2 regions of the Bacillus sp. AK031 genome follow, and region 2 is predicted to be linked to the other one. Evidence: a T-box and tRNA genes for the amino acid it is inferred to sense, from the RefSeq annotation. Region 2 holds a T-box; the other holds one or more tRNA genes.
What was found. The T-box of region 2 lies ahead of M1E09_RS13940 (tryptophan--tRNA ligase). A T-box ahead of a tRNA ligase gene usually reads a tRNA of that ligase, here a tRNA-Trp.
Positions count from the first base shown of each region.

Region 1: it encodes a tRNA-Trp, which carries the amino acid that the T-box ahead of M1E09_RS13940 (tryptophan--tRNA ligase) is inferred to sense. The anticodon was not compared.

Region 1 is NZ_CP096424.1:3,318,281-3,333,442, reverse strand. It holds gene perR (peroxide-responsive transcriptional repressor PerR) at 1-62, shown strand, start outside; gene M1E09_RS17115 (YgzB family protein) at 120-467, opposite strand; gene M1E09_RS17110 (nucleotidyltransferase-like protein) at 620-1,495, shown strand; rRNA gene M1E09_RS17105 (16S ribosomal RNA) at 1,839-3,390, shown strand; rRNA gene M1E09_RS17100 (23S ribosomal RNA) at 3,647-6,582, shown strand; rRNA gene rrf (5S ribosomal RNA) at 6,717-6,833, shown strand; tRNA gene M1E09_RS17090 (tRNA-Asn) at 6,841-6,915, shown strand; tRNA gene M1E09_RS17085 (tRNA-Ser) at 6,920-7,011, shown strand; tRNA gene M1E09_RS17080 (tRNA-Glu) at 7,025-7,099, shown strand; tRNA gene M1E09_RS17075 (tRNA-Val) at 7,203-7,278, shown strand; tRNA gene M1E09_RS17070 (tRNA-Met) at 7,307-7,380, shown strand; tRNA gene M1E09_RS17065 (tRNA-Asp) at 7,387-7,463, shown strand; tRNA gene M1E09_RS17060 (tRNA-Phe) at 7,628-7,703, shown strand; tRNA gene M1E09_RS17055 (tRNA-Thr) at 7,715-7,790, shown strand; tRNA gene M1E09_RS17050 (tRNA-Tyr) at 7,803-7,886, shown strand; tRNA gene M1E09_RS17045 (tRNA-Trp) at 8,023-8,096, shown strand; tRNA gene M1E09_RS17040 (tRNA-His) at 8,109-8,184, shown strand; tRNA gene M1E09_RS17035 (tRNA-Gln) at 8,231-8,305, shown strand; tRNA gene M1E09_RS17030 (tRNA-Gly) at 8,311-8,385, shown strand; tRNA gene M1E09_RS17025 (tRNA-Cys) at 8,391-8,465, shown strand; tRNA gene M1E09_RS17020 (tRNA-Leu) at 8,473-8,557, shown strand; tRNA gene M1E09_RS17015 (tRNA-Gly) at 8,574-8,647, shown strand; gene M1E09_RS17010 (carbohydrate ABC transporter permease) at 8,907-9,392, shown strand; partial or broken gene M1E09_RS17005 (extracellular solute-binding protein) at 9,485-9,796, shown strand; gene M1E09_RS17000 (hypothetical protein) at 9,921-10,151, shown strand; partial or broken gene M1E09_RS16995 (sugar phosphate isomerase/epimerase) at 10,131-10,289, opposite strand; partial or broken gene M1E09_RS16990 (sugar phosphate isomerase/epimerase family protein) at 10,231-10,905, shown strand; gene M1E09_RS16985 (B3/B4 domain-containing protein) at 10,974-11,639, opposite strand; gene queG (tRNA epoxyqueuosine(34) reductase QueG) at 11,762-12,898, shown strand; gene M1E09_RS16975 (Bcr/CflA family efflux MFS transporter) at 13,443-14,660, shown strand; gene M1E09_RS16970 (hypothetical protein) at 14,686-15,162, shown strand, end outside.
Region 2 is NZ_CP096424.1:2,691,680-2,706,841, forward strand. It holds gene spoVK (stage V sporulation protein K) at 1-217, opposite strand, end outside; gene hfq (RNA chaperone Hfq) at 412-645, opposite strand; gene miaA (tRNA (adenosine(37)-N6)-dimethylallyltransferase MiaA) at 685-1,626, opposite strand; gene M1E09_RS13920 (MFS transporter) at 1,907-2,473, opposite strand; gene M1E09_RS13925 (FAD-binding oxidoreductase) at 2,470-3,849, opposite strand; gene M1E09_RS13930 (small, acid-soluble spore protein, alpha/beta type) at 4,074-4,328, shown strand; gene M1E09_RS13935 (GNAT family N-acetyltransferase) at 4,343-4,816, opposite strand; gene M1E09_RS13940 (tryptophan--tRNA ligase) at 4,833-5,828, opposite strand; T-box leader at 5,868-6,103, opposite strand; gene M1E09_RS13945 (DUF948 domain-containing protein) at 6,275-6,610, shown strand; gene M1E09_RS13950 (hypothetical protein) at 6,589-6,735, opposite strand; gene M1E09_RS13955 (glycerol-3-phosphate dehydrogenase/oxidase) at 6,770-8,425, opposite strand; gene glpK (glycerol kinase GlpK) at 8,622-10,112, opposite strand; gene mutL (DNA mismatch repair endonuclease MutL) at 10,382-12,274, opposite strand; gene mutS (DNA mismatch repair protein MutS) at 12,287-14,902, opposite strand.

The sequences.
Region 1 (15,162 bases), 630 kb from region 2:
CCCACAGGATGGAGATATACGGAACATGCGATAATTGCAGTACAAATACTGAAACGCATTAAAAAAAGGAATTGCCGCCGGCAATTCCTTTTTTAAATATTTTATAGTAGAAACAGGGATTAACCTTTTTTATTGTAGTCTTCTTTGAACTCTTTTCCTTCTAAATTTTTATCCAGTGTGAGCGGTTCGTTGCAATACATGCACATATCAACGCGTCCAAGAACTTTTGTCGGTTTGCCGCAGTTGGGGCAGACAACCTGTACGGCTTTGGTTGATAACATGCCGATCCAAAAGTATACGACAGTACTTGCGACAATGGAAAGAAGTCCAAGCAGCATAAAAATGGTCATCACTATAGGGTGTTCCCTGAAGAATATTCCGCCATACATAATGATGAAGCCGATGAAGATAAGACTTAGTGCAAAAGTGCGGATTTTATTAATTTTATTAGAATATTTTTTAGCCATTATTGTCCCTCCTAAAAAAATACTATACCATATTTACTTAGGAATTAGTGCACTTTGGAGCACCTTGTCGAAAATTGACTAAAAAGTAGGAAGGATATTTATTGTTGCCGTCGAAATAGTAACCCAATGAAAGTAAGTGGAGGAATTATAAGATGGAGGATATATTACGACCCATATACCAGGAAAGAGCAAGTCACCCTAATACTTTAGGTGTCCTAATGATCGATCAGCGAAAGAAATCAAGCCCCGTAACAGACACATTTGATATTGTGCTGCTCATCATTGTTAAGAATTCAGAAAAACCGGTGTTTATAAAGCATTATTCATATGAACAACAAAAAGCCGCCATGCATATGGTGAGTGAGGATAAACTCAAAGAGTGGATACTGCTAGGCACCAACAGAAAAATTGTTGAATGGTTATTCAATGGCAAGATTATTTTTGACAGAAACGAGTATATAAGCAACCTGAAAGTAGAATTAAGGGATTTCCCTTTCTATGGAAGGAAAATTAAAATCGGACTTGAATTCTCTAAATTAATTCGCAGGTATCTTGATGGAAAAGCATTTTTTGAAAATAAACATTACCTTGATGCCTATAATCACGTTGTGCATTCCCTGCATCATCTCGCCAGGCTTGCGGTGATAGAAAATGGATTTCACCCTGAAGTGACTGTCTGGAATCAGGTGAAACAAATTGAACCGGAGATCTTTAAGCTGTACGAGGAGCTCTGTAACAGTGAAGAAAATCTTGAAAAAAGACTAGAACTGTTATTCCTCGCAAGTGAATTCCTTATTCATTCCAGGCTGAAAATTGGTTCGGAACATCTGATAAGTGTACTGGAAGAGAAAGAGAAGTGGAGTTTCAGTGAGCTTCAGGAGCATGAGGAAATCCAGCCTTATTCTGTAGATCTCAGCGTGCTAATTGAATATTTGGCAGAGAAGAACATTATAGAAACAGTCAATGTGGAGACCAAAGGACAAGGATTGTTCCATAGGTATTACAGGGCTTCGAAAAAATTATATTAAAATATTATAAAAGTGTTGACTTAAAATCAGATACTTGTTATATTAATAAACGTCGCCGCTGAACGAAATTACATTTTTGGTCGGTGGCGACTGAGATTTCCCAAAAAACAATCTCAACACCTTCTAAATTTTTTTGAAAAAAGTTATTGACGCAATAACAAAGAGGTGTTAAGATAATAAAGTCGCTTCAAACGAGCGGCGCAGATTGAACCTTGAAAACTGAACAAAACAAGACAAAACGTCAACGTTAATTCTAGTAAGAACACAGTTCTTACAAAGTTGCTAACACTTTAAAATTAGCAGGCTGAAACACAGTTTCAGCATCAATGAGCAAGTCGAACTTCTATCGGAGAGTTTGATCCTGGCTCAGGACGAACGCTGGCGGCGTGCCTAATACATGCAAGTCGAGCGGACTGATGGGAGCTTGCTCCCTGAAGTCAGCGGCGGACGGGTGAGTAACACGTGGGTAACCTGCCTGTAAGACTGGGATAACTCCGGGAAACCGGGGCTAATACCGGATATTTCTTTTCCTCGCATGAGGAAAAGTGGAAAGGTGGCTTTTAGCTACCACTTACAGATGGACCCGCGGCGCATTAGCTAGTTGGTGAGGTAACGGCTCACCAAGGCGACGATGCGTAGCCGACCTGAGAGGGTGATCGGCCACACTGGGACTGAGACACGGCCCAGACTCCTACGGGAGGCAGCAGTAGGGAATCTTCCGCAATGGACGAAAGTCTGACGGAGCAACGCCGCGTGAGTGATGAAGGTTTTCGGATCGTAAAGCTCTGTTGTTAGGGAAGAACAAGTATCGTTCGAATAGGGCGGTACCTTGACGGTACCTAACCAGAAAGCCACGGCTAACTACGTGCCAGCAGCCGCGGTAATACGTAGGTGGCAAGCGTTGTCCGGAATTATTGGGCGTAAAGCGCGCGCAGGCGGTCTCTTAAGTCTGATGTGAAAGCCCACGGCTCAACCGTGGAGGGTCATTGGAAACTGGGGGACTTGAGTACAGAAGAGGAAAGTGGAATTCCACGTGTAGCGGTGAAATGCGTAGATATGTGGAGGAACACCAGTGGCGAAGGCGACTTTCTGGTCTGTAACTGACGCTGAGGCGCGAAAGCGTGGGGAGCAAACAGGATTAGATACCCTGGTAGTCCACGCCGTAAACGATGAGTGCTAAGTGTTAGAGGGTTTCCGCCCTTTAGTGCTGCAGCTAACGCATTAAGCACTCCGCCTGGGGAGTACGGTCGCAAGACTGAAACTCAAAGGAATTGACGGGGGCCCGCACAAGCGGTGGAGCATGTGGTTTAATTCGAAGCAACGCGAAGAACCTTACCAGGTCTTGACATCCTCTGACAACCCTAGAGATAGGGCTTTCCCCTTCGGGGGACAGAGTGACAGGTGGTGCATGGTTGTCGTCAGCTCGTGTCGTGAGATGTTGGGTTAAGTCCCGCAACGAGCGCAACCCTTGATCTTAGTTGCCAGCATTCAGTTGGGCACTCTAAGATGACTGCCGGTGACAAACCGGAGGAAGGTGGGGATGACGTCAAATCATCATGCCCCTTATGACCTGGGCTACACACGTGCTACAATGGACGGTACAAAGGGCAGCAAGACCGCGAGGTTTAGCAAATCCCATAAAACCGTTCTCAGTTCGGATTGCAGGCTGCAACTCGCCTGCATGAAGCTGGAATCGCTAGTAATCGCGGATCAGCATGCCGCGGTGAATACGTTCCCGGGCCTTGTACACACCGCCCGTCACACCACGAGAGTTTGTAACACCCGAAGTCGGTGAGGTAACCTTTTGGAGCCAGCCGCCTAAGGTGGGACAGATGATTGGGGTGAAGTCGTAACAAGGTAGCCGTATCGGAAGGTGCGGCTGGATCACCTCCTTTCTAAGGATATATGAGACGTGACGATTTGATTTTGTTTTGTTCAGTTTTGATGGTTTAATTAGGTTTTTGCGACAGCAAAATAACCCTCATTAACATCGCGCAGCGAAGCGAAGCTTTAAAAGCTCCTTTGATAAGTGATGACCATCAAACATTGTTCTTTGAAAACTAGATAAAGATATATGAAGAAAGTCAAGAAAGAACCGAGAATTCGCCATTTTAGGATATCTCTTATGAGATATTGTTTGATTAACCATTTGGTTAAGTTAGAAAGGGCGCACGGTGGATGCCTTGGCACTAGGAGCCGATGAAGGACGGGACTAACACCGATATGCTTCGGGGAGCTGTAAGTAAGCTTTGATCCGGAGATTTCCGAATGGGGGAACCCACTGCACGTAATGGTGCAGTATCCATACTTGAATACATAGAGTATGGAAGGCAGACCCGGGGAACTGAAACATCTAAGTACCCGGAGGAAGAGAAAGCAAACGCGATTCCCTGAGTAGCGGCGAGCGAAACGGGATTAGCCCAAACCAAAAGGCTTGCCTCTTGGGGTTGTAGGACACTCTATACGGAGTTACAAAGGAACGAAGTAGACGAAGAAGTCTGGAAAGGCTCGTCACAGAAGGTAATAACCCTGTAGTCGAAACTTCGTTCCCTCTTGAGTGGATCCTGAGTACGGCGGGACACGTGAAATCCCGTCGGAAGCTGGGAGGACCATCTCCCAAGGCTAAATACTCCCTAGTGACCGATAGTGAACCAGTACCGTGAGGGAAAGGTGAAAAGCACCCCGGAAGGGGAGTGAAATAGAACCTGAAACCGTGTGCCTACAAGTAGTCAGAGCCCGTTAACGGGTGATGGCGTGCCTTTTGTAGAATGAACCGGCGAGTTACGATCCCATGCAAGGTTAAGTCGGAAAGACGGAGCCGCAGCGAAAGCGAGTCTGAATAGGGCGAATGAGTATGTGGTCGTAGACCCGAAACCAGGTGATCTACCCATGTCCAGGGTGAAGTTCAGGTAACACTGAATGGAGGCCCGAACCCACGCACGTTGAAAAGTGCGGGGATGAGGTGTGGGTAGCGGAGAAATTCCAATCGAACTTGGAGATAGCTGGTTCTCTCCGAAATAGCTTTAGGGCTAGCCTCATGTAGTAAGAGTCTTGGAGGTAGAGCACTGTTTGGACTAGGGGCCCTCATCGGGTTACCGAATTCAGACAAACTCCGAATGCCAAAGACTTATCCATGGGAGTCAGACTGCGAGTGATAAGATCCGTAGTCGAAAGGGAAACAGCCCAGACCACCAGCTAAGGTCCCAAAGTATACGTTAAGTGGAAAAGGATGTGGAGTTGCTTAGACAACCAGGATGTTGGCTTAGAAGCAGCCACCATTTAAAGAGTGCGTAATAGCTCACTGGTCGAGTGACTCTGCGCCGAAAATGTACTGGGGCTAAACGTATCACCGAAGCTGTGGATTGACACCGTTTGGTGTCAGTGGTAGGAGAGCGTTCTAAGGGCTGAGAAGCTGGACCGTAAGGACTGGTGGAGCGCTTAGAAGTGAGAATGCCGGTATGAGTAGCGAAAGACAGGTGAGAATCCTGTCCACCGAATGCCTAAGGTTTCCTGAGGAAGGCTCGTCCGCTCAGGGTTAGTCGGGACCTAAGCCGAGGCCGAAAGGCGTAGGCGATGGACAACAGGTTGATATTCCTGTACCACCTCTTTTCCGTTTGAGCAATGGGGGGACGCAGGAGGATAGGGTAAGCGCGCTGCTGGATATGCGCGTCTAAGCAGTTAGGCTGGTGATGAGGCAAATCCCGTCACCGTGAAGGCTGAGCTGTGATAGCGAGGGAAATATAGTACCGAAGTTCCTGATTCCACACTGCCAAGAAAAGCCTCTAGCGAGGAAAAAGGTGCCCGTACCGCAAACCGACACAGGTAGGCGAGGAGAGAATCCTAAGGTGAGCGAGAGAACTCTCGTTAAGGAACTCGGCAAAATGACCCCGTAACTTCGGGAGAAGGGGTGCTCTGTTAGGGTGCAAGCCCGAGAGAGCCGCAGTGAATAGGCCCAGGCGACTGTTTAGCAAAAACACAGGTCTCTGCGAAGCCGTAAGGCGAAGTATAGGGGCTGACGCCTGCCCGGTGCTGGAAGGTTAAGGGGAGTGCTTAGCGCAAGCGAAGGTGCGAACCGAAGCCCCAGTAAACGGCGGCCGTAACTATAACGGTCCTAAGGTAGCGAAATTCCTTGTCGGGTAAGTTCCGACCCGCACGAAAGGCGCAACGATCTGGGCACTGTCTCAACGAGAGACTCGGTGAAATTATAGTACCTGTGAAGATGCAGGTTACCCGCGACAGGACGGAAAGACCCCGTGGAGCTTTACTGTAGCCTGATATTGAATTTTGGCACAGCTTGTACAGGATAGGTAGGAGCCTTGGAAACCGGAGCGCCAGCTTCGGTGGAGGCGCTGGTGGGATACTACCCTGGCTGTGTTGAACTTCTAACCCTCGCCCCTGATCGGGGTGGGAGACAGTGTCAGGTGGGCAGTTTGACTGGGGCGGTCGCCTCCTAAAGAGTAACGGAGGCGCCCAAAGGTTCCCTCAGAATGGTTGGAAATCATTCGCAGAGTGTAAAGGCACAAGGGAGCTTGACTGCGAGACCTACAAGTCGAGCAGGGACGAAAGTCGGGCTTAGTGATCCGGTGGTTCCGCATGGAAGGGCCATCGCTCAACGGATAAAAGCTACCCCGGGGATAACAGGCTTATCTCCCCCAAGAGTCCACATCGACGGGGAGGTTTGGCACCTCGATGTCGGCTCATCGCATCCTGGGGCTGTAGTCGGTCCCAAGGGTTGGGCTGTTCGCCCATTAAAGCGGTACGCGAGCTGGGTTCAGAACGTCGTGAGACAGTTCGGTCCCTATCCGTCGTGGGCGCAGGAAATTTGAGAGGAGCTGTCCTTAGTACGAGAGGACCGGGATGGACGCACCGCTGGTGTACCAGTTGTCTTGCCAAAGGCATCGCTGGGTAGCTATGTGCGGAAGGGATAAGTGCTGAAAGCATCTAAGCATGAAGCCCCCCTCGAGATGAGATTTCCCATCACTTTATGTGAGTAAGATCCCTGAAAGATGATCAGGTAGATAGGTCTGAGGTGGAAGCGTGGCGACACGTGCAGCTGACAGATACTAATCGATCGAGGACTTAACCACAATTATAGCGAAACTCGGAATACTTTCTTTTCTTCATAACTTTATCTAGTTTTGAGTGAATAATTTTTAAAAAAACACTTGAAAAAATTATAAAACTCGTTATAATAGTACTTGTCCCTAAAAAAGAGACAATGTCTGGTGACTAAGGCGAAGAGGTCACACCCGTTCCCATGCCGAACACGGAAGTTAAGCTCTTCAGCGCCGATGGTAGTTGGGGGATCTCCCCCTGTGAGAGTAGGACGTCGCCAGGCTTACCATTCCGCAGTAGCTCAGTGGTAGAGCTATCGGCTGTTAACCGATCGGTCGCAGGTTCGAGTCCTGCCTGCGGAGCCATAATGGAGAGCTGTCCGAGTGGCCGAAGGAGCACGATTGGAAATCGTGTAGGCGGGTAACCCTGTCTCAAGGGTTCAAATCCCTTGCTCTCCGCCATTATATCTTAACTGGCCCCTTGGTCAAGCGGTTAAGACACCGCCCTTTCACGGCGGTAACACGGGTTCGAATCCCGTAGGGGTCACCAGGTTTTTTACGAAGCAAAGCGGAGTAAATAAACTTCCTTAAAAAATCATCAGCGCAAGGATCTTAAATAAGATTTATTAAAAGTTAAACTTAAAACCCATTACGGAGGATTAGCTCAGCTGGGAGAGCATCTGCCTTACAAGCAGAGGGTCGGCGGTTCGATCCCGTCATCCTCCACCATTAAGTTTTAAAAAAAGATTAACATCGTCGCGGGGTGGAGCAGTTCGGTAGCTCGTCGGGCTCATAACCCGAAGGTCGCAGGTTCAAATCCTGCCCCCGCAATACCATGGTCCGGTAGTTCAGTTGGTTAGAATGCCTGCCTGTCACGCAGGAGGTCGCGGGTTCGAGTCCCGTCCGGACCGCCATTATCTTTTAAAAAAATCTTAGTTCAATCTAAGAGGGTTTCGATAACTGAGAAGTTCAAGGAAGCAACTGAGTGAACACCGGAGTGCACTGACAGGTACATGAGGATGTGAGCAAAGGCGCTGACGAAGTAATTCGCAGCTTAGCGGAAGCCGAAACCAAATATGGCTCAGTAGCTCAGTTGGTAGAGCAATGGACTGAAAATCCATGTGTCGGCGGTTCGATTCCGTCCTGAGCCACCATTTTAGATAGTGCCGGTGTAGCTCAACTGGTAGAGCAACTGACTTGTAATCAGTAGGTTGGGGGTTCAAGTCCTCTTGCCGGCACCATCGGGAATATTTGGAGGGGTAGCGAAGTGGCTAAACGCGGCGGACTGTAAATCCGCTCCTTCGGGTTCGGCAGTTCGAATCTGCCCCCCTCCACCATTGTTTTTTCGCAAAGCGAAAATAACAGTCCTTAGCTTTACGAAGCGAAGCGGAGTAAAATAACTGTCCTTGAAAATCGCGTATCGAAGCGAAGCAAGGTATACTGGTAAAGACAGCAAATACTTTAATATTTCATAGGGGTATAGTTTAAAGGTAGAACAGAGGTCTCCAAAACCTCCAGTGTGGGTTCGATTCCTACTACCCCTGCCAATTATATTTGTGGCGATTGTGGCGAAGTGGTTAACGCATCGGATTGTGGTTCCGACATTCGTGGGTTCGATTCCCATCAGTCGCCCCACTAAATATTTTGAACATATTTAAATCAAAAACATATAATATATCAATGGGCTATAGCCAAGCGGTAAGGCATCGCACTTTGACTGCGACATGCGTTGGTTCGAATCCAGCTAGCCCAGCCAATTTTGCGGAAGTAGTTCAGTGGTAGAACACCACCTTGCCAAGGTGGGGGTCGCGGGTTCGAATCCCGTCTTCCGCTCCATTGATGGCGGCATAGCCAAGTGGTAAGGCAGAGGTCTGCAAAACCTCTATTCACCGGTTCAAATCCGGTTGCCGCCTCCAAACACATGCCGGTGTGGCGGAATTGGCAGACGCGCACGACTCAAAATCGTGTTCCTTCTGGAGTGCCGGTTCGACCCCGGCCACCGGTACCAATTTCATATGTATATTGCGGGTGTAGTTTAGTGGTAAAACCTCAGCCTTCCAAGCTGATGATGAGGGTTCGATTCCCTTCACCCGCTCCATACATACACATTCAAAGCCTTTCTCATAATGAGAAAGGCTTTTTTTACATTTTATCGATCTCCCTCCAATAAAGATAAGCCATTCGACAAAACTCCTCAAAAAACGGGTAGTGACAGTCACCGAGCACATCCAGCACTCCTCCTTATCCCAACATAACTAATCAAAATTTTTCCCCTTCTTTGTCAATTTTGTTGACCTATTAAAGAAAGCGCTTCCATTATAATACAAGAAACTGATTTTAATTAGGCGGTGATAAGGGTGGAGACGAAGATAGAGACCGGTCCGGCAAGTCCGGAGATGAAGATACAGCCGGCAATGAAAAAGAAGAAGTACAAAGGAGTATTGACGTATGCTGCATTTGTGGGACCGGCACTGCTGTTTTTCCTTGTGATTCAAATCGTTCCGTTTTTGATGGGGCTTTATTATTCTTTTACTTCTTGGAATGGAGTCAGCTCAGCTGTTGAGTGGGTTGGCATTGAGAACTATACGAAGATCTTTACGAATGATCCGGCTTTCTATGAATCATTTAAATTTACGACAAAGTTTATGATAGCTGCAGTTGTTATTAGTAATTTAATAGGTTTCAGTTTTGCCCTGCTTTTAAATGCAGCTTTGAAGACATGCAATATTTTAAGAACTGTTTTCTTTATTCCCAATGTAATCGGGGGACTGTTGCTCGGGTTCATATGGCAGTTCATTTTTGTTAAAGGTTTTGCCTCCATTGGAAAGATGACGGGTTTCTGATTTTTCGAAATGCCATGGCTCGGGGATGAGAAGACCGCCTTCTGGGGAATCGTCATTGTTTTTGCCTGGCAGATCAGCGGAGTACTTCAGGCAATGACGTGGTAAAACTGAATTTCTTCCAATTCAAAGTTGAGATTGCCGACTAGCTTGCTGAAATGATCAAGGAATTTGAAGCAGAGCACCCGAATATTAAGGTGAAGCTTGAAACAGTTGGCGGAGGTGCCGATTATGGTGCTGCTCTTAAGGCAAAGTTTGCTTCAGGGGAAGAGCCGGATATTTTCAATAACGGCGGTTTTAAAGAGCTGGAGCTGTGAAAAGAAAAATTGGCTGATCTATCAGAGGAGCCTTGGGTGGAGCATGTACTTCCTATTGGCAAAGTACCAATGACAGATGAGGACGGCAGAAAGCATGTCTCCATAGGCATGCTTTCTATTTATATTAAACTTATCGGAATTTTTTAGAAAATACTTCCAAGAATAATATTCTACACTCTATACTATTGTATAAGTGAGACTTGGAGGTCGTCCCATGCTAAAAAACAGCATCAGAAATAAACTGATTGTCCTTTTAATGATTACAACAATCATTCCATTCGGCTGTTCCATCATGATTACAATATTTGTATACGAAGAATTCAATAGAGGAGGAAGGCATCCAGGAAAGCAGCAACCTGCTGTTGAAATCGGAACAGGAGGGTATCCGGGAAGTGCCAACTGTGACCTTGATTCTCTATTAGAAATGGTCCCCCGCTGTCCCTGAAAAGCAATTGACGACCGGAACCTTTAAGAGCCCGGCCAGCTTTATTGTTTTTTCCAGAGCGGTATGAGATTCTGCAGCAAATGCATTATCTGGGGTGAGCGGATTTCCATGGCAGCTGAAAGCGCTGATTTCCAGCCCCGAAGGAGTGAAACATCCAAATTGGCCCGTATCTCCCTGGCCGAATGAATATGGTGAAATCTTAAAATGGCAGTGGGAAGAAAAATTGATTCCCAATTGGAAGAAGATGGGCAAGCTTGCCGAAGAGAATAATGTCAAGGTCGGCCTTGAATTGCATGGAGGTTTTCTTGTCCATACACCTTATACCCTGTTAAAATTGCGGAAAGAAACGAGTGATGCAATAGGAGCCAATCTTGATCCAAGCCATCTGTGGTGGCAGGGAATCGATCCTGTTGCCGCGATTAAGATCCTTGGGAAAGAAGAGGCCATCCACCATTTCCATGCAAAAGATACGTATATCGATCAGGACAATGTGAACATGTACGGCCTGACAGATATGCAGCCGTATGGAAGTATCCAAACCAGAGCATGGTCTTTCCGTTCAGTGGGATGTGGACACAGTCTGCAGCAATGGTCTGACATGATGAGTGCCCTAAGAACGTGTAGGTATGATTATGTGGTCAGCATCGAACATGAGGATCCAATCATGTCCATTGAGGAAGGTTTTGCACGAGCGGTGAAAAATCTTAAGTCCATATTGATAGAAGAGCAGCCTGCTGAATTATGGTGGGTATAGATACACGCAAAAAAAGAGAATCCAAAAGTGGGTTCTCTTTTTTGGGTGTTAGCTTAAAATATTTTCACTTACACAACTGAAAACGATCCTTCTCCACCATGAATGGAGAGAAACATATCCATCAATGATTTTGTCAGCTTTTCACTTTCTTCCAATGACAGGGACGGCTTTAAATAGATTATTTGGACAGCATTCTTGGTTCCCTCGCCGACAGGAGCGCGGTCTGAATCTACAAACGGGCTGCCGAACGGCCCTTCTTCATCACTGACAACAATCAAGTTCTCTAATGAGTTTTCGCGGCCGTTTAACCCTTTGTAACTTTCCCCTTCAGCACCGATCCTCAGCTCAACTTGGTTTCCTTGCAGCTGGTCGCTGTTATAGATTCCTATTGGTACTTCGTACTGAAGGGAGAAGAAGTTATTCAGGTCAATCGCTGAATTAATTGATTGCAGGTAGTTTTGTTTTTTAACTCTTCTGTATAAGGCTTCAGCTGAATGGCGGTATCTGTTCGGATCTTTTCCAGTCTTTTTCAAGATGTCTCTCCATTGAGCGACTCCTTCTATCTCCGTCACGTTTTTCTCTTGAAGATCAAAGAAGATGGATTCCTGAAAGAGCTGCAGCCGGCCTTTCAGCATTTGGGGGGACGGTCCGACTTCAATATCACGATACTGGATAAATCCGGCTTTGAAATTCTCAACTTTCGACATAATTGCAGGGTTTATCGTAATTTCCACTTATTTTCCCTCCACATTTATTTTAAAATAGTTTATCATAGGACACGGCTCTATTTCATATCAGACGAATTAACGTTTTACTTATATAGATACTTACATAGATAAGAAAGGAGGAGAGAGTGATGGACTTTAATCAGTTGAAAAAGGATATTATCGAATACAGTAAAGAAATTGGCATTGATAAAATTGGATTCACTACTTCAGATACTTTTTCCGAAATGAAGAACCGGCTGCTGAGGCAGGAGATGCTGGGTTATCAATCCGGCTTTGAAGAAAAAGATATTGAAAAACGAGTAGATCCTTCCTTAATATTCGATGGACCGAAATCGATTATTGCGATTGCTCTCGCCTATCCTTCAAAAATGAAGAATGCTCCCCAAAGCAAGCGGGGAGAACGAAGAGGCATCTTTTGCAGGGCGTCGTGGGGAACGGATTACCATGATGTGCTGAGAGACAGGTTATCGAAGCTTGAGAGCTATATCCGTTCCAGAGTTCCGCAAGCCCGCTTTAAGTCGATGGTTGATACAGGGGAACTTGTCGACCGGGCCGTTGCCCAGCGAGCCGGGATTGGCTGGAGCGGGAAGAACTGTGCGATTATCACCCCGGAATTCGGTTCCTATGTTTATCTTGGTGAAATGGTGACAAACCTGCCTTTCGAGCCGGATGAGCCGATGGAGGACCAGTGTGGCACATGTAACAAGTGTGTGGACGTATGTCCAACCGGTGCGCTGGTGGAAGGCGGGCAGTTAAATGCCCAGCGCTGCATTGCATTTTTGACACAGACCAAAGGATTCCTTCCCGATGAATTCCGCACAAAGCTTGGCAACAGGTTATATGGTTGTGATACCTGTCAGACGGTCTGCCCCGAAAATAAGGGGAAAGACTTCCATAACCATTGGGAAATGGAGCCTGACCCTGAAATTGCAAAGCCCCTTCTGAAACCGCTATTGACGATCAGCAACAGGGACTTTAAAGAGAAGTATGGACATGTGTCAGGTTCCTGGAGAGGAAAGAAGCCGATACAGCGAAATGCAATCATTGCACTGGCTCATTACAAAGATGAAACGGCTCTGCCAGACCTTATTTCTGTTATGGAAAATGACGTGAGACCAGTCATCCGTGGAACGGCTGCCTGGGCGTTGGGAAAAATCGGTGGAGATGAAGCAGAAGCAGCCCTTCACCGAAGCTTGGAAAAAGAGAAAGAACAAGAAGTGATCAATGAGATCAATAAAGGGCTGGAAATGATTTCAGCAAATTAAACAGTCTAAGCTCCTGCGCTTAGGCTGTTTTTATGATGGTCCTGAACCCCCTGGCTATGGCGGGGGATTCAGAGAGCTTATGGCGTGGTATAAAAAATTCTCCCTTCATGGTAGTAGGATAAGCAGGTTTCCCTATCACTTCATTTCATTGAAGCAGGAGGTATGCCTGTTGAAAGGCATGAATAATCCTATCTAAAATAAGGGGAGAAATTCCCCTTAAGCTGTGGATTAGCATTCGATTTAGGGTATATAAAGGGAATTTTTCCCCTTATCACAGCCAAATGAACCACTTTCACATCTTGTAAAGAGAATAAGGGGAATTTCTCAGCTTATTTTTACTGTTTTTCGTGCTTTTTCTTAAATAAGCGGAATTTCTCCCGTTATTTCTCAAGTTTTTCAAAGGGAATAAATGGCCTAGAGTAAATCATTCACTTCTGGTTCCATACCAAAAAGAGCAAATCAAATTGATTGTCTCGATAACATCTTCTTTGCTAGAATCAATTGAACTTAAGGTATGAACAGATAGGAAGGAAGTTTGAACCAGATGATTCAGCAACCTACAGGCAAGGAACGGATCGGGCTGGCATTTCTGCTTGGAATGCTCGGCATATTGGGACCGCTTAATATTGATATGTACTTACCGAGCTTTCCGGAAATAGGAGAAGATTTAAATGCGGCGGCTTCATTGGTACAGATGAGCCTGACAAGCTGTTTGCTGGGCTTGGCTGCAGGCCAGGTAGTAGTCGGGCCGATCAGTGATGCAAAGGGGAGAAGAAAGCCGTTATTATTATTTATCTTTTTATTTGCATTGTCATCCATACTCTGTGCACTGGCACCGAGTATTTCGATTTTAGTGGCTGCCCGCTTTTTACAGGGCTTCACAGCATCAGCAGGGATCGTACTGTCAAGGGCTGTTGTCAGGGATGTTTTTAGCGGAAGGGAGCTTACCAAGTTTTTCGCCCTATTGATGGTCATTAATGCTACAGCGCCAATGGCTGCACCAATAGCTGGCGGAGCTATTTTGCTATTGCCGTTTGCGACATGGAATACGATTTTCTACTTTTTGGGCTTTCTCGGTTTTATTATTGTGGCTGTCATTGCTTTTAAATTAAAGGAAACGCTGCCTCCGGAAAAACGTATCCCAAGCACAGCCGGGAGCTCCATTCGAACCATGGGGAGCCTGTTTAGGGACAGGTCCTATATCGGATACGTCCTCACAATCGGACTCATTCATGGAGGAAGCTTCGCTTATGTAGCCGGAACACCTTTCGTCTATCAGGGAATATATGGAGTGTCGCCGCAGGCATTCAGTATCCTTTTTGGCATCAATGGCCTGGCAATCATAAGCGGGAGCTTTATCATCGGACGTTTCGGCGGAATCATCCATGAAAGAAGGCTGTTGAAAATCGCCGTGATCACCGCTGTCAGTGCAACGTCATTCCTTCTGGTAATGACAATCATAGAAGGTCCTCTGGCAGCGATTGTTATGCCGATATTCATTTATATGACTACGATGGGAATGGTTTTGACGAGTACTTTTACCTTGGCAATGGAGCATCAGGGACACCGGGCAGGGAGTGCCAGTGCCTTGCTTGGGATGCTGCCATTAGTTGTCGGGGCGATTGTGGCTCCACTGGTTGGGATTGATGAATCGACTGCCGTGCCAATGGGGGCGGTGTTATTCATTACTTCTTTTCTTGGGGCATTGACTTTCTTCAGGATGACTCAGGATGGGCGAAAAAAAGAATATAATACACAATAAAGAAAATATTTACATTTAAGCAGGATTGTCAACAAACGGCAATGCATTTATCATTACAGGATTATCCTACATCGTCTATTCTGGCTTATTACATTCGTTGTTGAGTACGTTCGGAATTGCTGCCGGTAATTCAGCACCTGGACTTCCTGTGAAATTCTTTGATTCTCTTACGATATTAAAAAAGGATAGAGTTCTAGTTTGCTTTTCGGCAGGGGGAGGCTTGACCCAAATAGCTTTTGCACCGCTTGCGCCGCTTTCCAGCCACCTTGCAGCAACTTTTGAAGAGGGTGTCCTGGTCTTCAGTTGGCTCATGACGGTGAATGCTGCGGTAGTGGTGATTACACAAAGCCTCTTTCGGCCGTTTTTGAGCGATTCCCGGCGATTTGGAGTACCTATATGGGGAATATGTTTTATGCTATTGGAGGCATCGGATTTGCGTTCTGAGAATGTTGCAGGCTTGATTTTGGTGATGGTCGTCTATACATCAGGGGAGGTCCTTTGT
Region 2 (15,162 bases):
ATATCCAAGCATATATCTCTTTGACCATTTTTTTCATATCTTCCATTCCGACCAACGAAGCAAGTTCTGCTTCTATTTCCCTTAATGCAGCATGTTCTTGGGGAAGGACTTTTACCGGAGCCTCCGCCTTCGCTATGTCACGCACAGGATTGCGTTTATGTGAATTCAGCACGATACTTATTTGTCCATTATTCTTCATTCTCATTGGCTCTTCCATATCTTCACCTCACCATTCTTTACAGTGTACGCCTGGAGGTTATAAACGGTGACAAATGCCCAGTACAGGTTTAAGAAAACTCTCTTATCATCCTATTCAACATATGTTGAAATCATTATACAATTTTATCTGCCGTTGTTTTCACAACAAAAAAACACACCAGAGATATCCGGTGCGTTTTATCACTCTTATGATTATTGACCTTCATCAAAGTTAATTTGAACGTTGCGTTGAGGCGAGAAGGTTGAAATAGCATGCTTATAAACCATCTGTTGTTTTCCTTCTGACTCAAAGAGAACGGTAAAGTTATCGAAACCTTTCACAAGACCGCGTATTTGAAATCCATTCAGTAAAAACACCGTCACTTGTGTGTTATCTTTTCGTAACTGATTAAGAAATTGATCCTGGATATTAATTGCTTGTTTCATGATTAGTCCTCCTCTTCTATCTCTATCTTAACTATTCGACTATAAGCCTAGCTTTCCTGCAACAAATTCTGTTATCTCTTCAATTTTTTTGTTATTTTCCCTAGTGTTCGTCATATCAAACCATACCACATCCATTTTGTTGCGGAACCAGGTTAACTGGCGTTTAGCATACCTTCTGGAGTTCTGTTTCAGGTTTTCAACGGCATCGTCCAATGTCACCTTACCATCCAAATACTCATAAAGTTCTTTATAACCGATTGCCTGGATCGATTGCACATCCCTTAAATCTCTATCGTAAAGAGACTTCACTTCTTGCAGCAAGCCTTGTTCCATCATCAAATCTACTCTGTAATCGATCCGGTTGTATAATAAGGCCCTGTCCATTGTCAATCCGATTAACGTAACGTCGTATAAAAGTTCGCTCTGCTGGCTTTCCTGATATTCAGTCATGGTTTTACCAGTGCAATGATAAATTTCCAGGGCTCTTATGACTCTCCTGATATTGTTGGGATGAATGCTGGCAGCAGCTTTAGGATCCACCTTTGCCAGTTCTGCATGGATCCGCTCAGTCCCGGCTTCTTCAACTTTTTTTTCAAGCTTTCTCCGGTACTCCTCGTCTCCGGGTGCATCGGTAAATTGATAATCATAGATGACCGACTGAATATATAATCCAGTACCTCCGACAATCATCGGAAGCTTTCCCCGGCTGTGGATCTCGGAAATTTTTTCTCTTACAAGCTCCTGAAACTCTGCAACTGAGAAACTGTCTTCAGGTTCCCTTATGTCAATAAGGTGATGAGGAACACCTTCCATTTCTGCTTCCGTTATCTTCGCAGTACCAATATCCATTCTTTTATAAATCTGCATAGAATCACCGCTGATTATTTCAGCATCGAATTCCTTTGCCAGATTAATACTTGTGGCTGTCTTGCCCACAGCAGTAGGACCGATGAGGACGATCAGTTTTTCTTTCTGTTTCAAACCATTCACTGCCTTCTATGTAAAAGATGAGTTTACATATTATCGTACCATAAGAATCAGTCATTACATATCAGAACAGTATAACCAATAAAAACTTTTTTATACAAAGGAATTTTAAAATGAATGCAATTATTTCCACTCCAATCAATCATAGTTTGCAATTCAGCTCCATTTAGTAGCAGAAAAGAAAACATATTAACCAGGTTTTCCACTTCCATTTAAACAATAGAAAGTAATTTATGTTCTCCCATCATTCACAAACTACTGCCTTATGAAATTCTCATGCGGGAGTGTCATCCCTTAATGGATTTTCACCTTCTCGATTGTTAAAGAAAAGCAATGATATGCCGCTTCCTGCAAATAAAATCGATCCAATATAGAAGATGAATGAAATCGTAAAGAAGTCAATCAGAACCCCTGTTGCAAATACGGCAAATGAGGCAAAAAGAGACGTCCAGAAATGATATTTGCCGATTTTCTTTCCGGCTCCTTTTCCATGGAACACCTCACCAGCCATTGTCTTTTCACATGTTTTTTGAACAGCTCCCAAGAACCCCAAAATTACTTGGAGCATATACACACCAGTTAAAGTATCAACTTCAGGGATCAATAAGAATATGAATGCCATTCCCCATGCATACCCAATAAGCAAATTGCGGCTCCCTATTTTATCCGAAGCTGTTCCTATCCACCGGTGAAAAAGAGCAGAACTTAATGTGAACAACCCATAAGCAAAACCGAAGCTCGTGTAGTTTGAGCCGATATTTTTGATGAACAACAGGTAAAAAGGAAAAGAAATCGAACTGGCCATCATTGCAAAACTTTGTGACAGGATAAAGTATCTCATTCTCCATACACCTCATAAAATTGATTCATGAAAACTTCCTGTGGATCGAGTTTTCTTTTACTCTCAAAGAATGTATTTGTCTTTGGATAGGCTTTTCTCATTTGTTCCTTTGAAGGGTATGAATAATAAGGCAGGTAGTAGCTTCCCCGGTGTTCCAATGTCACATCAACCATCTTCCGGATAATCCTTTCTGTATCAGCTATGCCTTCCTTTGATTTTTCCTGATTGATAAGGAGGACCAGAGCAAACATATCTTCTTTGGAGTATGACAATACCGCATCTTCATTTTCATCAACATAACGAATGGTGATATTGATCAAGTTGAGTTCTTCTTTATCCAGGACCTCTCTTAAATCATCTATATAGGCAGTGAACTTATTTACAGGTATAAAATACTCCTGCAAAATGTCCGTATCACTGGCGCCTTCATATTCCATGAATTCAGATTCAGACCTCATTGCATTATTTCTGGTAACGAGATCGCCATCTTTGCCTGCAAAGTAGGTCTTCTGCATCTCCCAAAAGACGTCCTTTCCCCAATCAAACTTTCTGGAAATACCCAGCATGAATTTCGATATAAACGTTCCTTCTTCACCCTTTAATTCTTTGTATTCATTCATTAACTTCTGCTGTCCGGCACTGACATAGTCTGTTACATACATGTCCTCCAAAAAAGTATCAGGTGCAGTGGATATTCTCGCCAGATGCATCTTTACTTCAGGATTACCCTTTACCTCCTGTTGAAAAAATTCACTGTATTGATCATACGGCAGCTTCGTTGTTTTCATTTCATAAAGCTCATCATTTGTCAGCTGAAGTTCTACATCCAAAATGACACCTAATAGCCCATAACCGCCGATCACCAGGGGGAAGTACTCTTCATTCTCTATCCTGGAAACATTTATGATCTCCCCATCATGCTTCAATAATCGAAAAGAATTCACAGTTTCGATCAATGCACCATGCCTGATATCCCTGCCATGGACATTAACAGACAGGGATCCGCCTATGGTAAAAATATTTTGGGACTGCATCACTTTTACCGAAAGTCCGTGCGGGTTCGCTGCTTCCTGAATATCATTCCAAGTAGCACCACTTTGAACACGAATCGTCTTCTTATCAACATCCAGGTCCAAAACTTTGTTGAAACTGGTCATATCGAGTACCACACTGCCCGGATAATAGGTGTGGCCTCCCTGGCTATGCATTTTCCCAGCTATCGACACTTTCAAGTTTTCTTCTACAGCATCATTTACCGTTTTCACTATCTGCAGCTCTTCTTCTCCCTTCTTCACCTGTTCTATTTTTGTGGGCATCAAGCCGCCAATATCACTTACCATATCAGCCTCCACCGGCTCTTTTTTGTAGGCAACCATAGAAAAAACAAACCCATACACAAATAAAAAAATGATAAGCAGCCAAATTTTCGTGGATCCCCTTAATTGAACGCTTAACTTGCTCATTTTCAGCACCTCATATTTACCAAATTTCCCTTTGTTTTCTTAGTGTAATTTTACACTATATAAGATAAATTACAATATTTTTTTAATATATTTTTCTTTCTTTCCCATAATAGTTTATAAAGGAGAGGATGACTATTATGAGCAAAAATAAGCTTCTCGTACCTGAATCTCGCAGCGGGTTGAATAAAATGAAGGCTGATTTATTTCAACAAAAAGATACAGCTGAGGTAAAATATGAGGCAGCAACAGAGCAGGGTATCCCTTTTAACAAAGGTTATAATGGCGAGTTAAGTTCGCGGGAAGCAGGAAAAGTCGGAGGGAAAATCGGCGGGAGCATGGTAAGGGAAATGATCAAGCTGGCAGAAGAATCGATGGCTAATAAGAAGAGGTAGAAGCGATTTTGCTTCTACCTCTTCGTTTTCAGCTTGTAACAAAGAATGGACTGCCAGCCTTTTCTTCCCATTAGTTTCTTTCCATGGTCTTCAAACCCTGATTTCAAATAGAGAGACCTGGCTGACAAATTTTTTTCGTTTACAGCTAGGACGATTTCATCTGTATCAGGAAAATGCATAAAGGTAAACGAAGGAAGCAGTATCATGGCTTCCTTCGCGAATCCTTTTCCCTGATGGATTCGATTCACAGAAAAAGCCCTTAGCAGCAAAGCATTTGAATTGGCTGTATACTCTTTTATCGCTTCCCCTTTATGAAGAACAAAAAATCCAACTGCTTTACCTTGATCAGACATGACAATCGGGAACCTGTTCTCGTCTTTAATTTCCAACGCTTCTGAAGGTAAAGCAGTGAACTGATGCTGTTCCTCTACAAGCGAAAAGGCATTCAGATCTTCTTGGTGATTCTCATTGAAAAATTCCAGTTTCATAAAAATCCCTCCCGAATCAGCAGCCGATCATATCTTTTATTTTCTTAAGCTGTGCAGACGCCATCCTTCTTGCCTCATCTGCCCCTTTTTCAAGGATCTCATCCAGTTCATCTTTATTGTTCAGATACTCATAGTATTTTCGACGCGGCTCACTCAGCTCCCTGTTCACAACTTCAAACACTTCTTTTTTCACTTGCCCCCAACCGATTCCGTTCCCGTATTTTTCCTTCAGCAACGCAGTTTCGGAGGCTGAAGCGAATTCTTTATAGAGGGTGTATAAGGATGAACCCTTAACTTCCTTGGGCGCCTCTGGAGGAGTAGAATCCGTTACAATCTTATTAATCAACTTTTTCAGTGCCTTTTCTTCTGAAAAAAGCGGGATGGTATTCCCGTAGCTTTTGCTCATTTTTCTTCCATCGAGACCAGGTATGACAGCTGTTTCTTCCTCTATTACATACTCAGGAAGTTTGATGCCTTGCCCAAAAGTGCGATTGAAGTTCTCGGCAATGTCTCTCGCGATCTCTACATGCTGAACCTGGTCCTTTCCAACGGGTACCTTATCCGAGTTAAAAAGCAAGATATCTGCTGCCATCAATATCGGATACGTAAATAGTCCCATATTCACACCCGCATCAGAATCATTTCCTTCCAGGTTGTTCTCCTCCACTTTCGCTTTATAGGCATGCGCCCTGTTCATCAGCCCTTTTGGTGTCATACAGGACAAAATCCAATGAAGTTCAAGAATCTCCGGCACGTCGGATTGCTTATAAAAAATAACCTTGTCAGGATCCAGTCCAAGTGCAAGCCATGCTGCCGCAATTTCGTAAGTGAATTCTTTAAACTTTTTGCGGTCCTGTACTGAATTCAATGCATGGTAATCGGCAATGAAGTAAATTCCTTGTGAACCACTATCCTTCGCCATATCCAGCGCAGGCTTTATTGCGCCGATATAATTTCCGAGATGCGGATGCCCTGTCGGCTTAATCCCTGTTAATACTGTCGGTCTTTCCATTTTGATTCCCCCTAAAATATAAAAAGGGGCCTCTCATCCAAAAAGGACGAGAAACCCCGCGGTGCCACCTTCATTTACCCTTTTTGAAGGGCAATCTTTAAATAGAGCTTTAAAATATGCTCTAATATTCCTTTTATCGGTAGAACTCTCCGCCGGCCTATTCATTCAGCCTGGATGCTCCAAAGCCCATTCAACATGATCCAACACTGATTCCCACCAGCCATCAGCTCTCTTAAGTCTTCTCCATGTCTACTCTTCTTCTTCATCACATAATATTAAAAAAAATTTGATTTTATTATAGCTCATTGCGTATGGGATGGCAATCCTCTTTTCCTTTGATTCCCTGTCTTATTTTCACTGTTTTATAAGCCAAAATAGGGGTAAATAACAAGAAAGAATGTTTCGCTTTCTTGAAAAAATGAAGTAACATAGGAGGTCTTTCTATCATGATCATTGTTTACTTAAGCATAGCGCTATTTGTTCTTTCCATCGCCTACCTCGGATATAAAGGCGTTAAATTCATGAAAGAAACCAAACCCACGATCAACCACCTGAATGAAACAGTGGGGAATTTACAACAAAAAGCCCAGAATCTGCAGGAGGAAACGAATGAACTTTCTGAACACAGCCAGGAAATCAAGGCTGATATCGATGAAAAGAAAGATAATATCCAATATACAGTCGGTGCTGTCAAACAGCTGCCAAAACCCGTAAAGAAAATTTGGGAAAACAATTTCAAAAAACCGGATGAAGGAAAGAACTACAGGACTTCCAATGGATGATTATCAAGAAGAGGCTGGAACAAAACCTTAATAAAATGAATCATCCGCATGAAGTCAAGAATATAAACCTTGATCTCATGCGGCTTTACTTTAGGTATCCCTACTTGAATCAATTTATTTTTCAACTTATGTCCCAGCCTCTTCTTTTTTATATGGCCTTTAGAGTCCCTCTGCAACTTTAATCGCTTCATCAAGCTCGAGAATATATCGACTTTTTATTTCGGCATCCCAGTCCAGCAGGATTTCCATCATATCAACGACCTCCTTTTTCCAATTCTTTACCCAGTCAATATCAAAGAATAGCCTGCCGGATCTCCTCATAAAGAAATCTAAAGGGGTCACTGTCATTTCTTCATTTATTGAATACAGCAGCATGGCATAAATTTTTGGGGGCAGTTTCCTTTCCGGCTGGGGTGAGGTTTTTTTATAGGCATGCGCAATTTTATATAGTTCTTCTATATTCGATCCGTATTGCTGAACCAGCTCACATCCTGATTGTACACTCAATCCAAATTGTTCCGCTTGAAGTGATTTCTCTTTTTTAAAGGACTGAAACCCCGCAGATCCGCCAACATCACCTCCGGATAAAGGAAGATGCTTTGTTCTTGATTCAGGGAAGCTTCTCTTGGTTTCTTGCTTTAATCTTTTTGCGATCAAATCAACCACCTGCTCCGCCATTTTGCGGTATCCTGTCAATTTCCCGCCGGCAATGGTGACCAGTCCGCTGTCCCCTTCCCATACTTCATCTTTCCTCGAAATTTCAGAGGGATCTTTTCCTTCTTCGTAGATCAACGGCCGGATCCCAGCCCAGCTCGATTCAACATCAGTCTCTTTTACCTTCACTTCAGGAAACATATAGTGTATTGAACTCAGCAAATAATTACGGTCTTCATCGGACATCTTCGGACTTGCTGTGTCCCCTTCAAAAAAGGTATCTGTTGTTCCTACATAAGCTTTTCCTTCCCTTGGTATAGCGAAAATCATCCTGCCATCGGGGGTATCGAAATAAACCGCTTGTTTCAACGGGAATTTCGACTGATCCACCACAATGTGAACACCCTTTGTATGGCGTAGTTTTTTATTATTAATGGAGTAATCTTTTTTCCTCACTTCATCAACCCATGGACCAGATGCATTGACCACCTTTTCTGAATGAATTTCAAAAGTGCCTCCTGTCAACACATCTTTTGCCTGGACCCCTTTTACTTTTTTACCCTTATAAATAAATTGTTCAGCTTTCATATAATTCAAGGCAACCGCTCCTAGTTCAACTGCCTTTTTCAAAACTTCTATAGTCAAACGTGCATCATCGGTTCTGTACTCGACATAATAGCCCCCGCCTCTTAACCCTTTCCTTTTGAGTAATGGTTCCTTTTCCACCGTCTTGGAGGCAGATAGCATTTTTCTCCTTTCCTTCTTTTTTACACCGGCCAGGTAATCATATATCCTCAGGCCAACTGATGTACTGAATTTACCAAAGGAACCTCCTTTGTGAATCGGCAGCAGCATCCATTCCGGAGTAGTCACGTGAGGCCCGTTTTCATATACAATTTCTCTTTCCCTTCCGACTTCAGCAACCATTTTAACTTCAAATTGTTTTAAATAACGCAAGCCACCATGTACCAGCTTAGTTGAACGGCTCGAAGTACCTGCAGCGAAGTCCTGCATTTCCAACAGAGCGACTTTCATTCCACGGGATGCGGCATCAAGGGCAATCCCCGCTCCCGTTATACCGCCGCCGATAATTATGAGATCATAATGACAGTGTTTTAACTTTTCTTTCATATTGCTTCTTTGCAAGCTTGAAAAACCCATGCCTTATTCCCCCGCTTCTGAAGTATGCCAATAAAAAAGCGCAAGCGCCCCGCTTAGCCCTTGAGCGAAAAAATATAAAAGAGAGACCTGACATTATGGAGAAAGCATAATGTTGTCAGGACTCTCTAGATTCTCTAACCAATTATTAATTTATGTTTATGTTAGCATAACATTCTAATTTTTGAAATATTTCAGCTTATTTAAAAGCCATTGCAGCATTCACTGCCTTTTTCCAGCCGCCGTAATACTTATCAATTTCCTCTTTTCCCATGGACGGTTCAAATTTTTGATCCAAATTCCATTGAGCGGTAATTTCACTTATATCCTTCCAGTACCCAACAGCAAGGCCGGCAAGGTATGCTGCCCCAAGAGCGGTTGTTTCGTTCACCACCGGCCTTTCTACAGCAGCATTTAAAATATCACTCTGAAATTGCATTAAAAAGTTGTTCCTGACTGCTCCCCCATCGACTCGGAGCGCTTTAAGCCCTATTCCAGAGTCTGCTTCCATGGCATCAAGAACATCTTTCGTTTGATAGGCCAGAGATTCAAGAACCGCACGGATAAAGTGTTCCTTTGAAGTTCCGCGTGTTAATCCAAAGACTGCTCCGCGAACATCACTGTCCCAATATGGGGTCCCAAGTCCGACAAACGCAGGCACCACATATACGCCATCGTTTCCATCTGTTTTTTCGGCATAGCTCTCAGTCTCACTCGCGTCATTGATCATCCGCAATCCATCACGAAGCCACTGGATGGCAGATCCTGCAACAAAAATACTGCCTTCAAGTGCATACTCAACTTTGCCATTTAGACCCCAGGCAATCGTTGTCAGCAATCCGTGATCTGACTTGACGGCCTTTTCGCCTGTGTTCATCAGCATGAAACAGCCTGTTCCATAAGTGTTTTTTGCCATTCCTTCAGTGTAACAAGCCTGACCGAATAATGCCGCCTGTTGATCTCCTGCTACACCAGCTATCGGTACTTCCTTCCCAAAAAAATGATAAGGAACTGTCTTACCGTAAATTTCCGAAGATGGTTTGACCTCTGGAAGCATGCTATCCGGCACCCCTAAAATTTCCAGAAGCTTCTCATCCCATTTTAAGTCATAGATATTGTACATCAAGGTTCGGGATGCATTGGAATAATCCGTTACATGTGATTTCCCTCCTGTGAGTTTCCATATCAGCCAGGTATCAATTGTACCGAAGAGAAGGTCTCCTTTTTCAGCTTTTGACCTCGCTCCCTCCACATTATTCAGGATCCATTTGACTTTTGTCCCGGAAAAATAGGCATCAATCAATAGCCCTGTTTTTTTACGGAAGGTATCTTCCATGCCCTTCTCCTTTAAATCATCGCAAATACTGGAAGTCTGGCGAGACTGCCACACAATGGCGTTATAGACAGGCTCACCCGTATGTTTATTCCAAACTACTGTCGTTTCACGCTGGTTGGTGATGCCGATCGCAGCTATAGTCTCCGGCTTCACGGATGACTCAGAAAGTACCGCTGCTATGACAGACAGAATCGAACCCCAGATTTCATTAGGATTATGCTCCACCCAGCCCGGTTTCGGGAAATGCTGTGTGAATTCTTTTTGTGCAGTATGAATAATTTCTCCTTCTTTGTTAAAAAGGATTGCTCTCGAGCTTGTCGTACCCTGGTCTAATGATAATATGTATTTTTCCATTCTCCCCACTCCTTTTCAAATAGTCACTGAAAAAAGCAGAAAAACTCACACAACTATCGCGTGCGATAACCTGTGTGAGCCTCTTCTTGTTTCTTTACGAATTATTAACTTAATTTTAGATTAATAGAAAATGGAAACGTTGTCAATTCCCTTTTTCGTGGTTGAACAGCTTCGATAGTTCCCTGTTTGATGGGTTGGTTCTTACTTTGTTTGGAGGTCGATATGTAAAAAGGCCTATACACATCTATATGTATAAGCGCATTTTTCTTCTACATGATCCTCTTGAACATTTTCTCCATTTCATACACAGAATAGTGAATGATGATGGGACGGCCGTGCGGGCATGTGAACGGATCTTCTGACTGCCTGAGTTCATCCAGCAAAGCAGCAATTTCTTCGTTCCTCAAGTACTGGTTTGCTTTTATGGAAGCTTTGCAGCTCATCATGATGGCGGCTTCTTCACGAAGTTTCTTAATATCGACCTTTTTCATGTTGAGGAGCTGTTCTATCATTTCATCAATGAGTTCTCCCTCCTGGCCTGACGGCAGCCATTGAGGGTGTGATCGGATGATGAAGCTGTTATGGCCGAATTCCTCCAGGAAGACGCCGACTTTTTCCAGCTCATCTTTATGTTCATTTATTTTCATATATTCATCCGCAGAGTACTCCAGGGTAATCGGAACAAGCATTTCCTGCAGTTCGTTCTCGACTCTTCCGACTTTCTCCCTGTAATATTCATATTTTATCCGTTCCTGGGCAGCATGCTGGTCGACGATATACAAACCATTTTCATTTTGGGCAAAAATATAGGTCCCATGCATTTGTCCAACCGGATACAGGGGCGGAACCCTGGATTCTTTCTGTTGTTCCTCTTGGCTGGATTGATGAGGTACAGGCTTTACCTCCGGGGTTTCCTCATGAATCTTGGAGATTTCATTTTCTTCCAATTGGTCATCTTCCTGTTTATACAGCAATTCCATGACCTCTTTTGGTGGAAGTTGTTCAGGATGGTACGTGCTTGGCGGCTGATTTAGATTTGCTCTTTGTTCATGTTGATATGGTTTTTCAATCTTAGCCGGAGCACGTCTTTCCTCCGATAAGTGGTCTAGTGTCAACGTTGTTTGTTCTGACTGGGGTTTCATCTGTTTAGGTTCTTTATACCCGGATGGAATCAGTTCTCTCGTTTTAAATGAATCTCTTATTGCAGTGGATACCAGTTCAAACAATTCAGGTTCTTTACTGATTCTCACTTCCATTTTGGAAGGATGCACATTGACGTCCACCAGCAGAGGATCCATTTCGATTGAGAGCAGCACGATTGGATACCTTCCAATCGGCAGCAACGTATGATATCCTTCTCCAATTGCTTTTGCCAGGCCATAGTTCTTGATAAATCTGCCATTGATCATGGTAGAAATATAGTTCCTGGAAGCCCTCGTGATTTCCGGAAGGGAAATATACCCTTTGACAGAGAAATCCAAGGAAGAGGCTTCTATCCTCACCATTTTTCTGGCAATGTTGGTGCCATATATAGCTGCCAGAACCTGACGGACATCTCCATTTCCATTTGTATGAAGCAGCGCTTTGCCGTTATGGATCAGCTTGATTGATACTTCCGGATGGGAAAGGGCAATCCTGTTCGTCACATCGGTTATGTTGCCAAGCTCTGTATGGATGGTCTTCATGTATTTCAATCGAGCAGGTGTGTTAAAGAAAAGGTTTGAAACGGTAATGTCTGTCCCTCTTCTGCTGGAGGACTTCTCCCGGGAGATGACATTGCCGCCCTGCAGTTTGATTTTCACTCCCGGACCATCACCAGTGCTTGTATGCATTTCCAGATGGGAAACTGAAGCGATACTCGGAAGTGCTTCGCCCCTGAAACCAAGGGTGCGGATACGGAACAAATCATTTTCATCCTTGATTTTGCTGGTTGCATGCCTGCTGAATGCAGTAATAACGTCTTCTTCGAGAATTCCGTCTCCGTTGTCTATGATCCTGATGGAGGCAAGCCCCGCTTCTTCAACATGGATTTGGATTACATCCCCATTTGCATCAATCGCGTTTTCCAAAAGTTCTTTTACAACGGAAGCGGGTCTTTCCACAACCTCACCGGCGGCAATTTTATTAGACAATGCATCATCAAGCTGAAAAATCTTTCCCATATTCCCACCTCCTTATTTTTTCAATTTCTTCTGCAAGTCATAGAGCGCATTCATGGCCTGTAACGGATTCATTTCAAGGATATCGAATGATTTCAGTTCTTCAAGAAGCTTTCTTTCTCTTCTGTTTAAATCACATTCAGCCTTCGATGCCTCTTTTTCTTCTTGGAAAAATGAAAGCTGTGAAGGCTGCTCTTCGCGTGCTTTCTCAGTAACTTGCTTTATTTCTTGGTAGCTATCTATAGTAGTATCAGCCTTTTGCTCGAGCTTTTTCAAAATTTCATTGGCTCTGACAATCAGGGTTTCAGGGAGCTCAGCCAATTGAGCTACATGGATTCCGTAACTCTTATCTGCTGCACCTTCTTTGATTTTATGCAGGAACACAAGATTTCCATTATGCTCCATGGCACTTACATGAATATTCTTCACGTTGTCCAGCTCTTGTTCCAGAATGGTCAATTCATGGTAATGAGTAGAGAATAATGTTTTTGCTTTTATTTTTTCATGAATATACTCAATGATCGCTTGCGCCAAAGCCATTCCGTCATAGGTACTGGTTCCTCTTCCGATTTCATCAAATAGAATCAAGCTGTCCTGGGTTGCATTGGTGATGGCATTCTTGGCTTCAAGCATTTCGACCATAAAGGTACTCTGGCCTGAGATCAGATCATCCGCTGCACCGATTCGTGTAAAAACCTGGTCGAAAATCGGCAGGTTCGCTTCTCTTGCAGGAACATAACAACCGATTTGGGCAAGTATAGCCGTAAGAGCCAGTTGTCTCATATACGTACTTTTACCTGACATATTCGGCCCTGTTACAAGCAATATTTCCCTCTCTTGATCCATGTAGCAGTCATTCGGCACATATTCCTGTGCATCCATCACTTTCTCCACGACTGGGTGGCGGCCATCCTTAATAGCGATCCTTCTTTCACGGTTGAAAGAAGGTTTCACGTAATGCCTCTTTTCGCTCACAGTCGCAAAGCATTGCAGGACATCGATTTCACTTACAATCTTTGCAAGCTTCTGCAAGCGCGGGATATATTGCTTTACCGTTTCCCGGATATTAAGGAACAGTTCATACTCCAACTCGATACTTTTTTCATCTGCCTGCAAAATCAGAGCTTCCTTTTCTTTCAGCTCAGGAGTGATGAAACGTTCAGCATTCGTCAGAGTCTGTTTGCGTTCATAGCGTCCTTCTTCCAATGAGCCCAGGTTGGCTTTTGTTACCTCGATATAGTAACCAAAGACACGGTTATAACCGACTTTCAGGGAGCGGATTCCGGTTCTTTCCCGCTCTTCTCTTTCAAGCTGGGCAATCCATTTCTTCCCGTTTCTGCTTGCATCCCGGTATTGGTCCAGATCTTCGCTATAGCCGTCCTTTATAATGTTTCCTTCTTTGATTGAAAGCGGCGGCTGCTCATGAAGTGATTCATGAAGCATGTCCGTCACCTCATCACATGGGTCGACCATTTTTATGATTTCATCCGCGATATCGTGCCCCAGCTCTCCAATGATATTCTTGAGAAGCGGTACTTGGGCAAGAGATTTTCTCAATTGGATCAAATCCCTTGCATTTACATTTCCGAATGCCACCCTTCCAGCCAAGCGCTCCAAGTCATAGACCTCTTTAAGCAGCTCTCTGATATCTTCGCGCTCAAAAAAACGTTCCTGAAGAAGTTCAACCATGCTATGTCTCTTCTCAATTTCCCCCTGGTCAATGAGCGGGCGGTCTATCCAGCGTTTCAACATTCTTGCACCCATTGCCGTCATCGTTTCATCAAGAAGCCAGAGCAATGAACCTTTCTTCCCCTTCGCACGGATGGTTTCAGTCAATTCCAAGTTGCGCTTAGAATAGTAATCTATTTTCATAAAGTGATGTATTTGGTAGGTTTCCACTTTTTGAAGGTGATCCAGACTTCTCTTCTGAGTTCTGAATAAGTAATTTAACAGCCTGCAAACGGTACTCTTCAGCTTGTCCTGTTTTAACTCGTCAATGAGTGCTATGAAATTACCATCGACTTCTGTTCCATTTTCAAAAGAAACTGTGACCCCGGTCCTGTCACACATGTTCTTTTTTAATTCTTCATCGAATTCGGAATGGATGACAACTTCTTTTGCCCCAATTGTTGCCAATTCATTGATGGCATCATCAAAACGGCCTGACAGTTGGGTTACTTTCGTTTCTCCCGTGGATAGGTCACTGTATGCCAAAGCAGCGGTATTGTCATCAAATAGACTGATAGAAGCTATATAATTATTCTCTTTATCCTGCAGCCCTTTCCCGTCCATGACCGTACCAGGAGTAATAAGCTGAACGACTTCTCTCTTCACGACCCCTTTCGCCTGTTTCGGGTCTTCAGTCTGTTCACATATTGCCACCTTGTATCCTTTTTCAATCAATTGTTCAATATAATTGGGTGCTGAATGGTACGGCACTCCGCACATCGGAATCCGCTCCGTACTTCCCCCGTCACGGCTGGTTAATGTAATCTCGAGTTCCTGTGAAGCTTTAATTGCATCATCAAAAAACATTTCATAAAAATCGCCTAAACGAAAAAACAAAAAGGCATCTTGATACTCTGCCTTTACCTTTAAGTATTGCATAATCATTGGAGTGTATGTCGCCATTGGCCAACCAAACCTTTCCGATCTTATCTAGTAATCTACAAACACTAATTATATCACAGAGGATTGTATTTTTATATTGGTTGAAGCAATAGGCAGGGATTGGTATGGATGGGGAAATCAACAGAGAGTGTGATGCCGAGCTGTCTTTAATTAAGCAAGGGACACCATTTCGTTCTGCATACCCTTTTGATGTCCTTCGCTCCGAGGCCGAGGGACATCATTTCACTTCCAAAGATTTTTGATGTCCTCAGCTCCTTGAG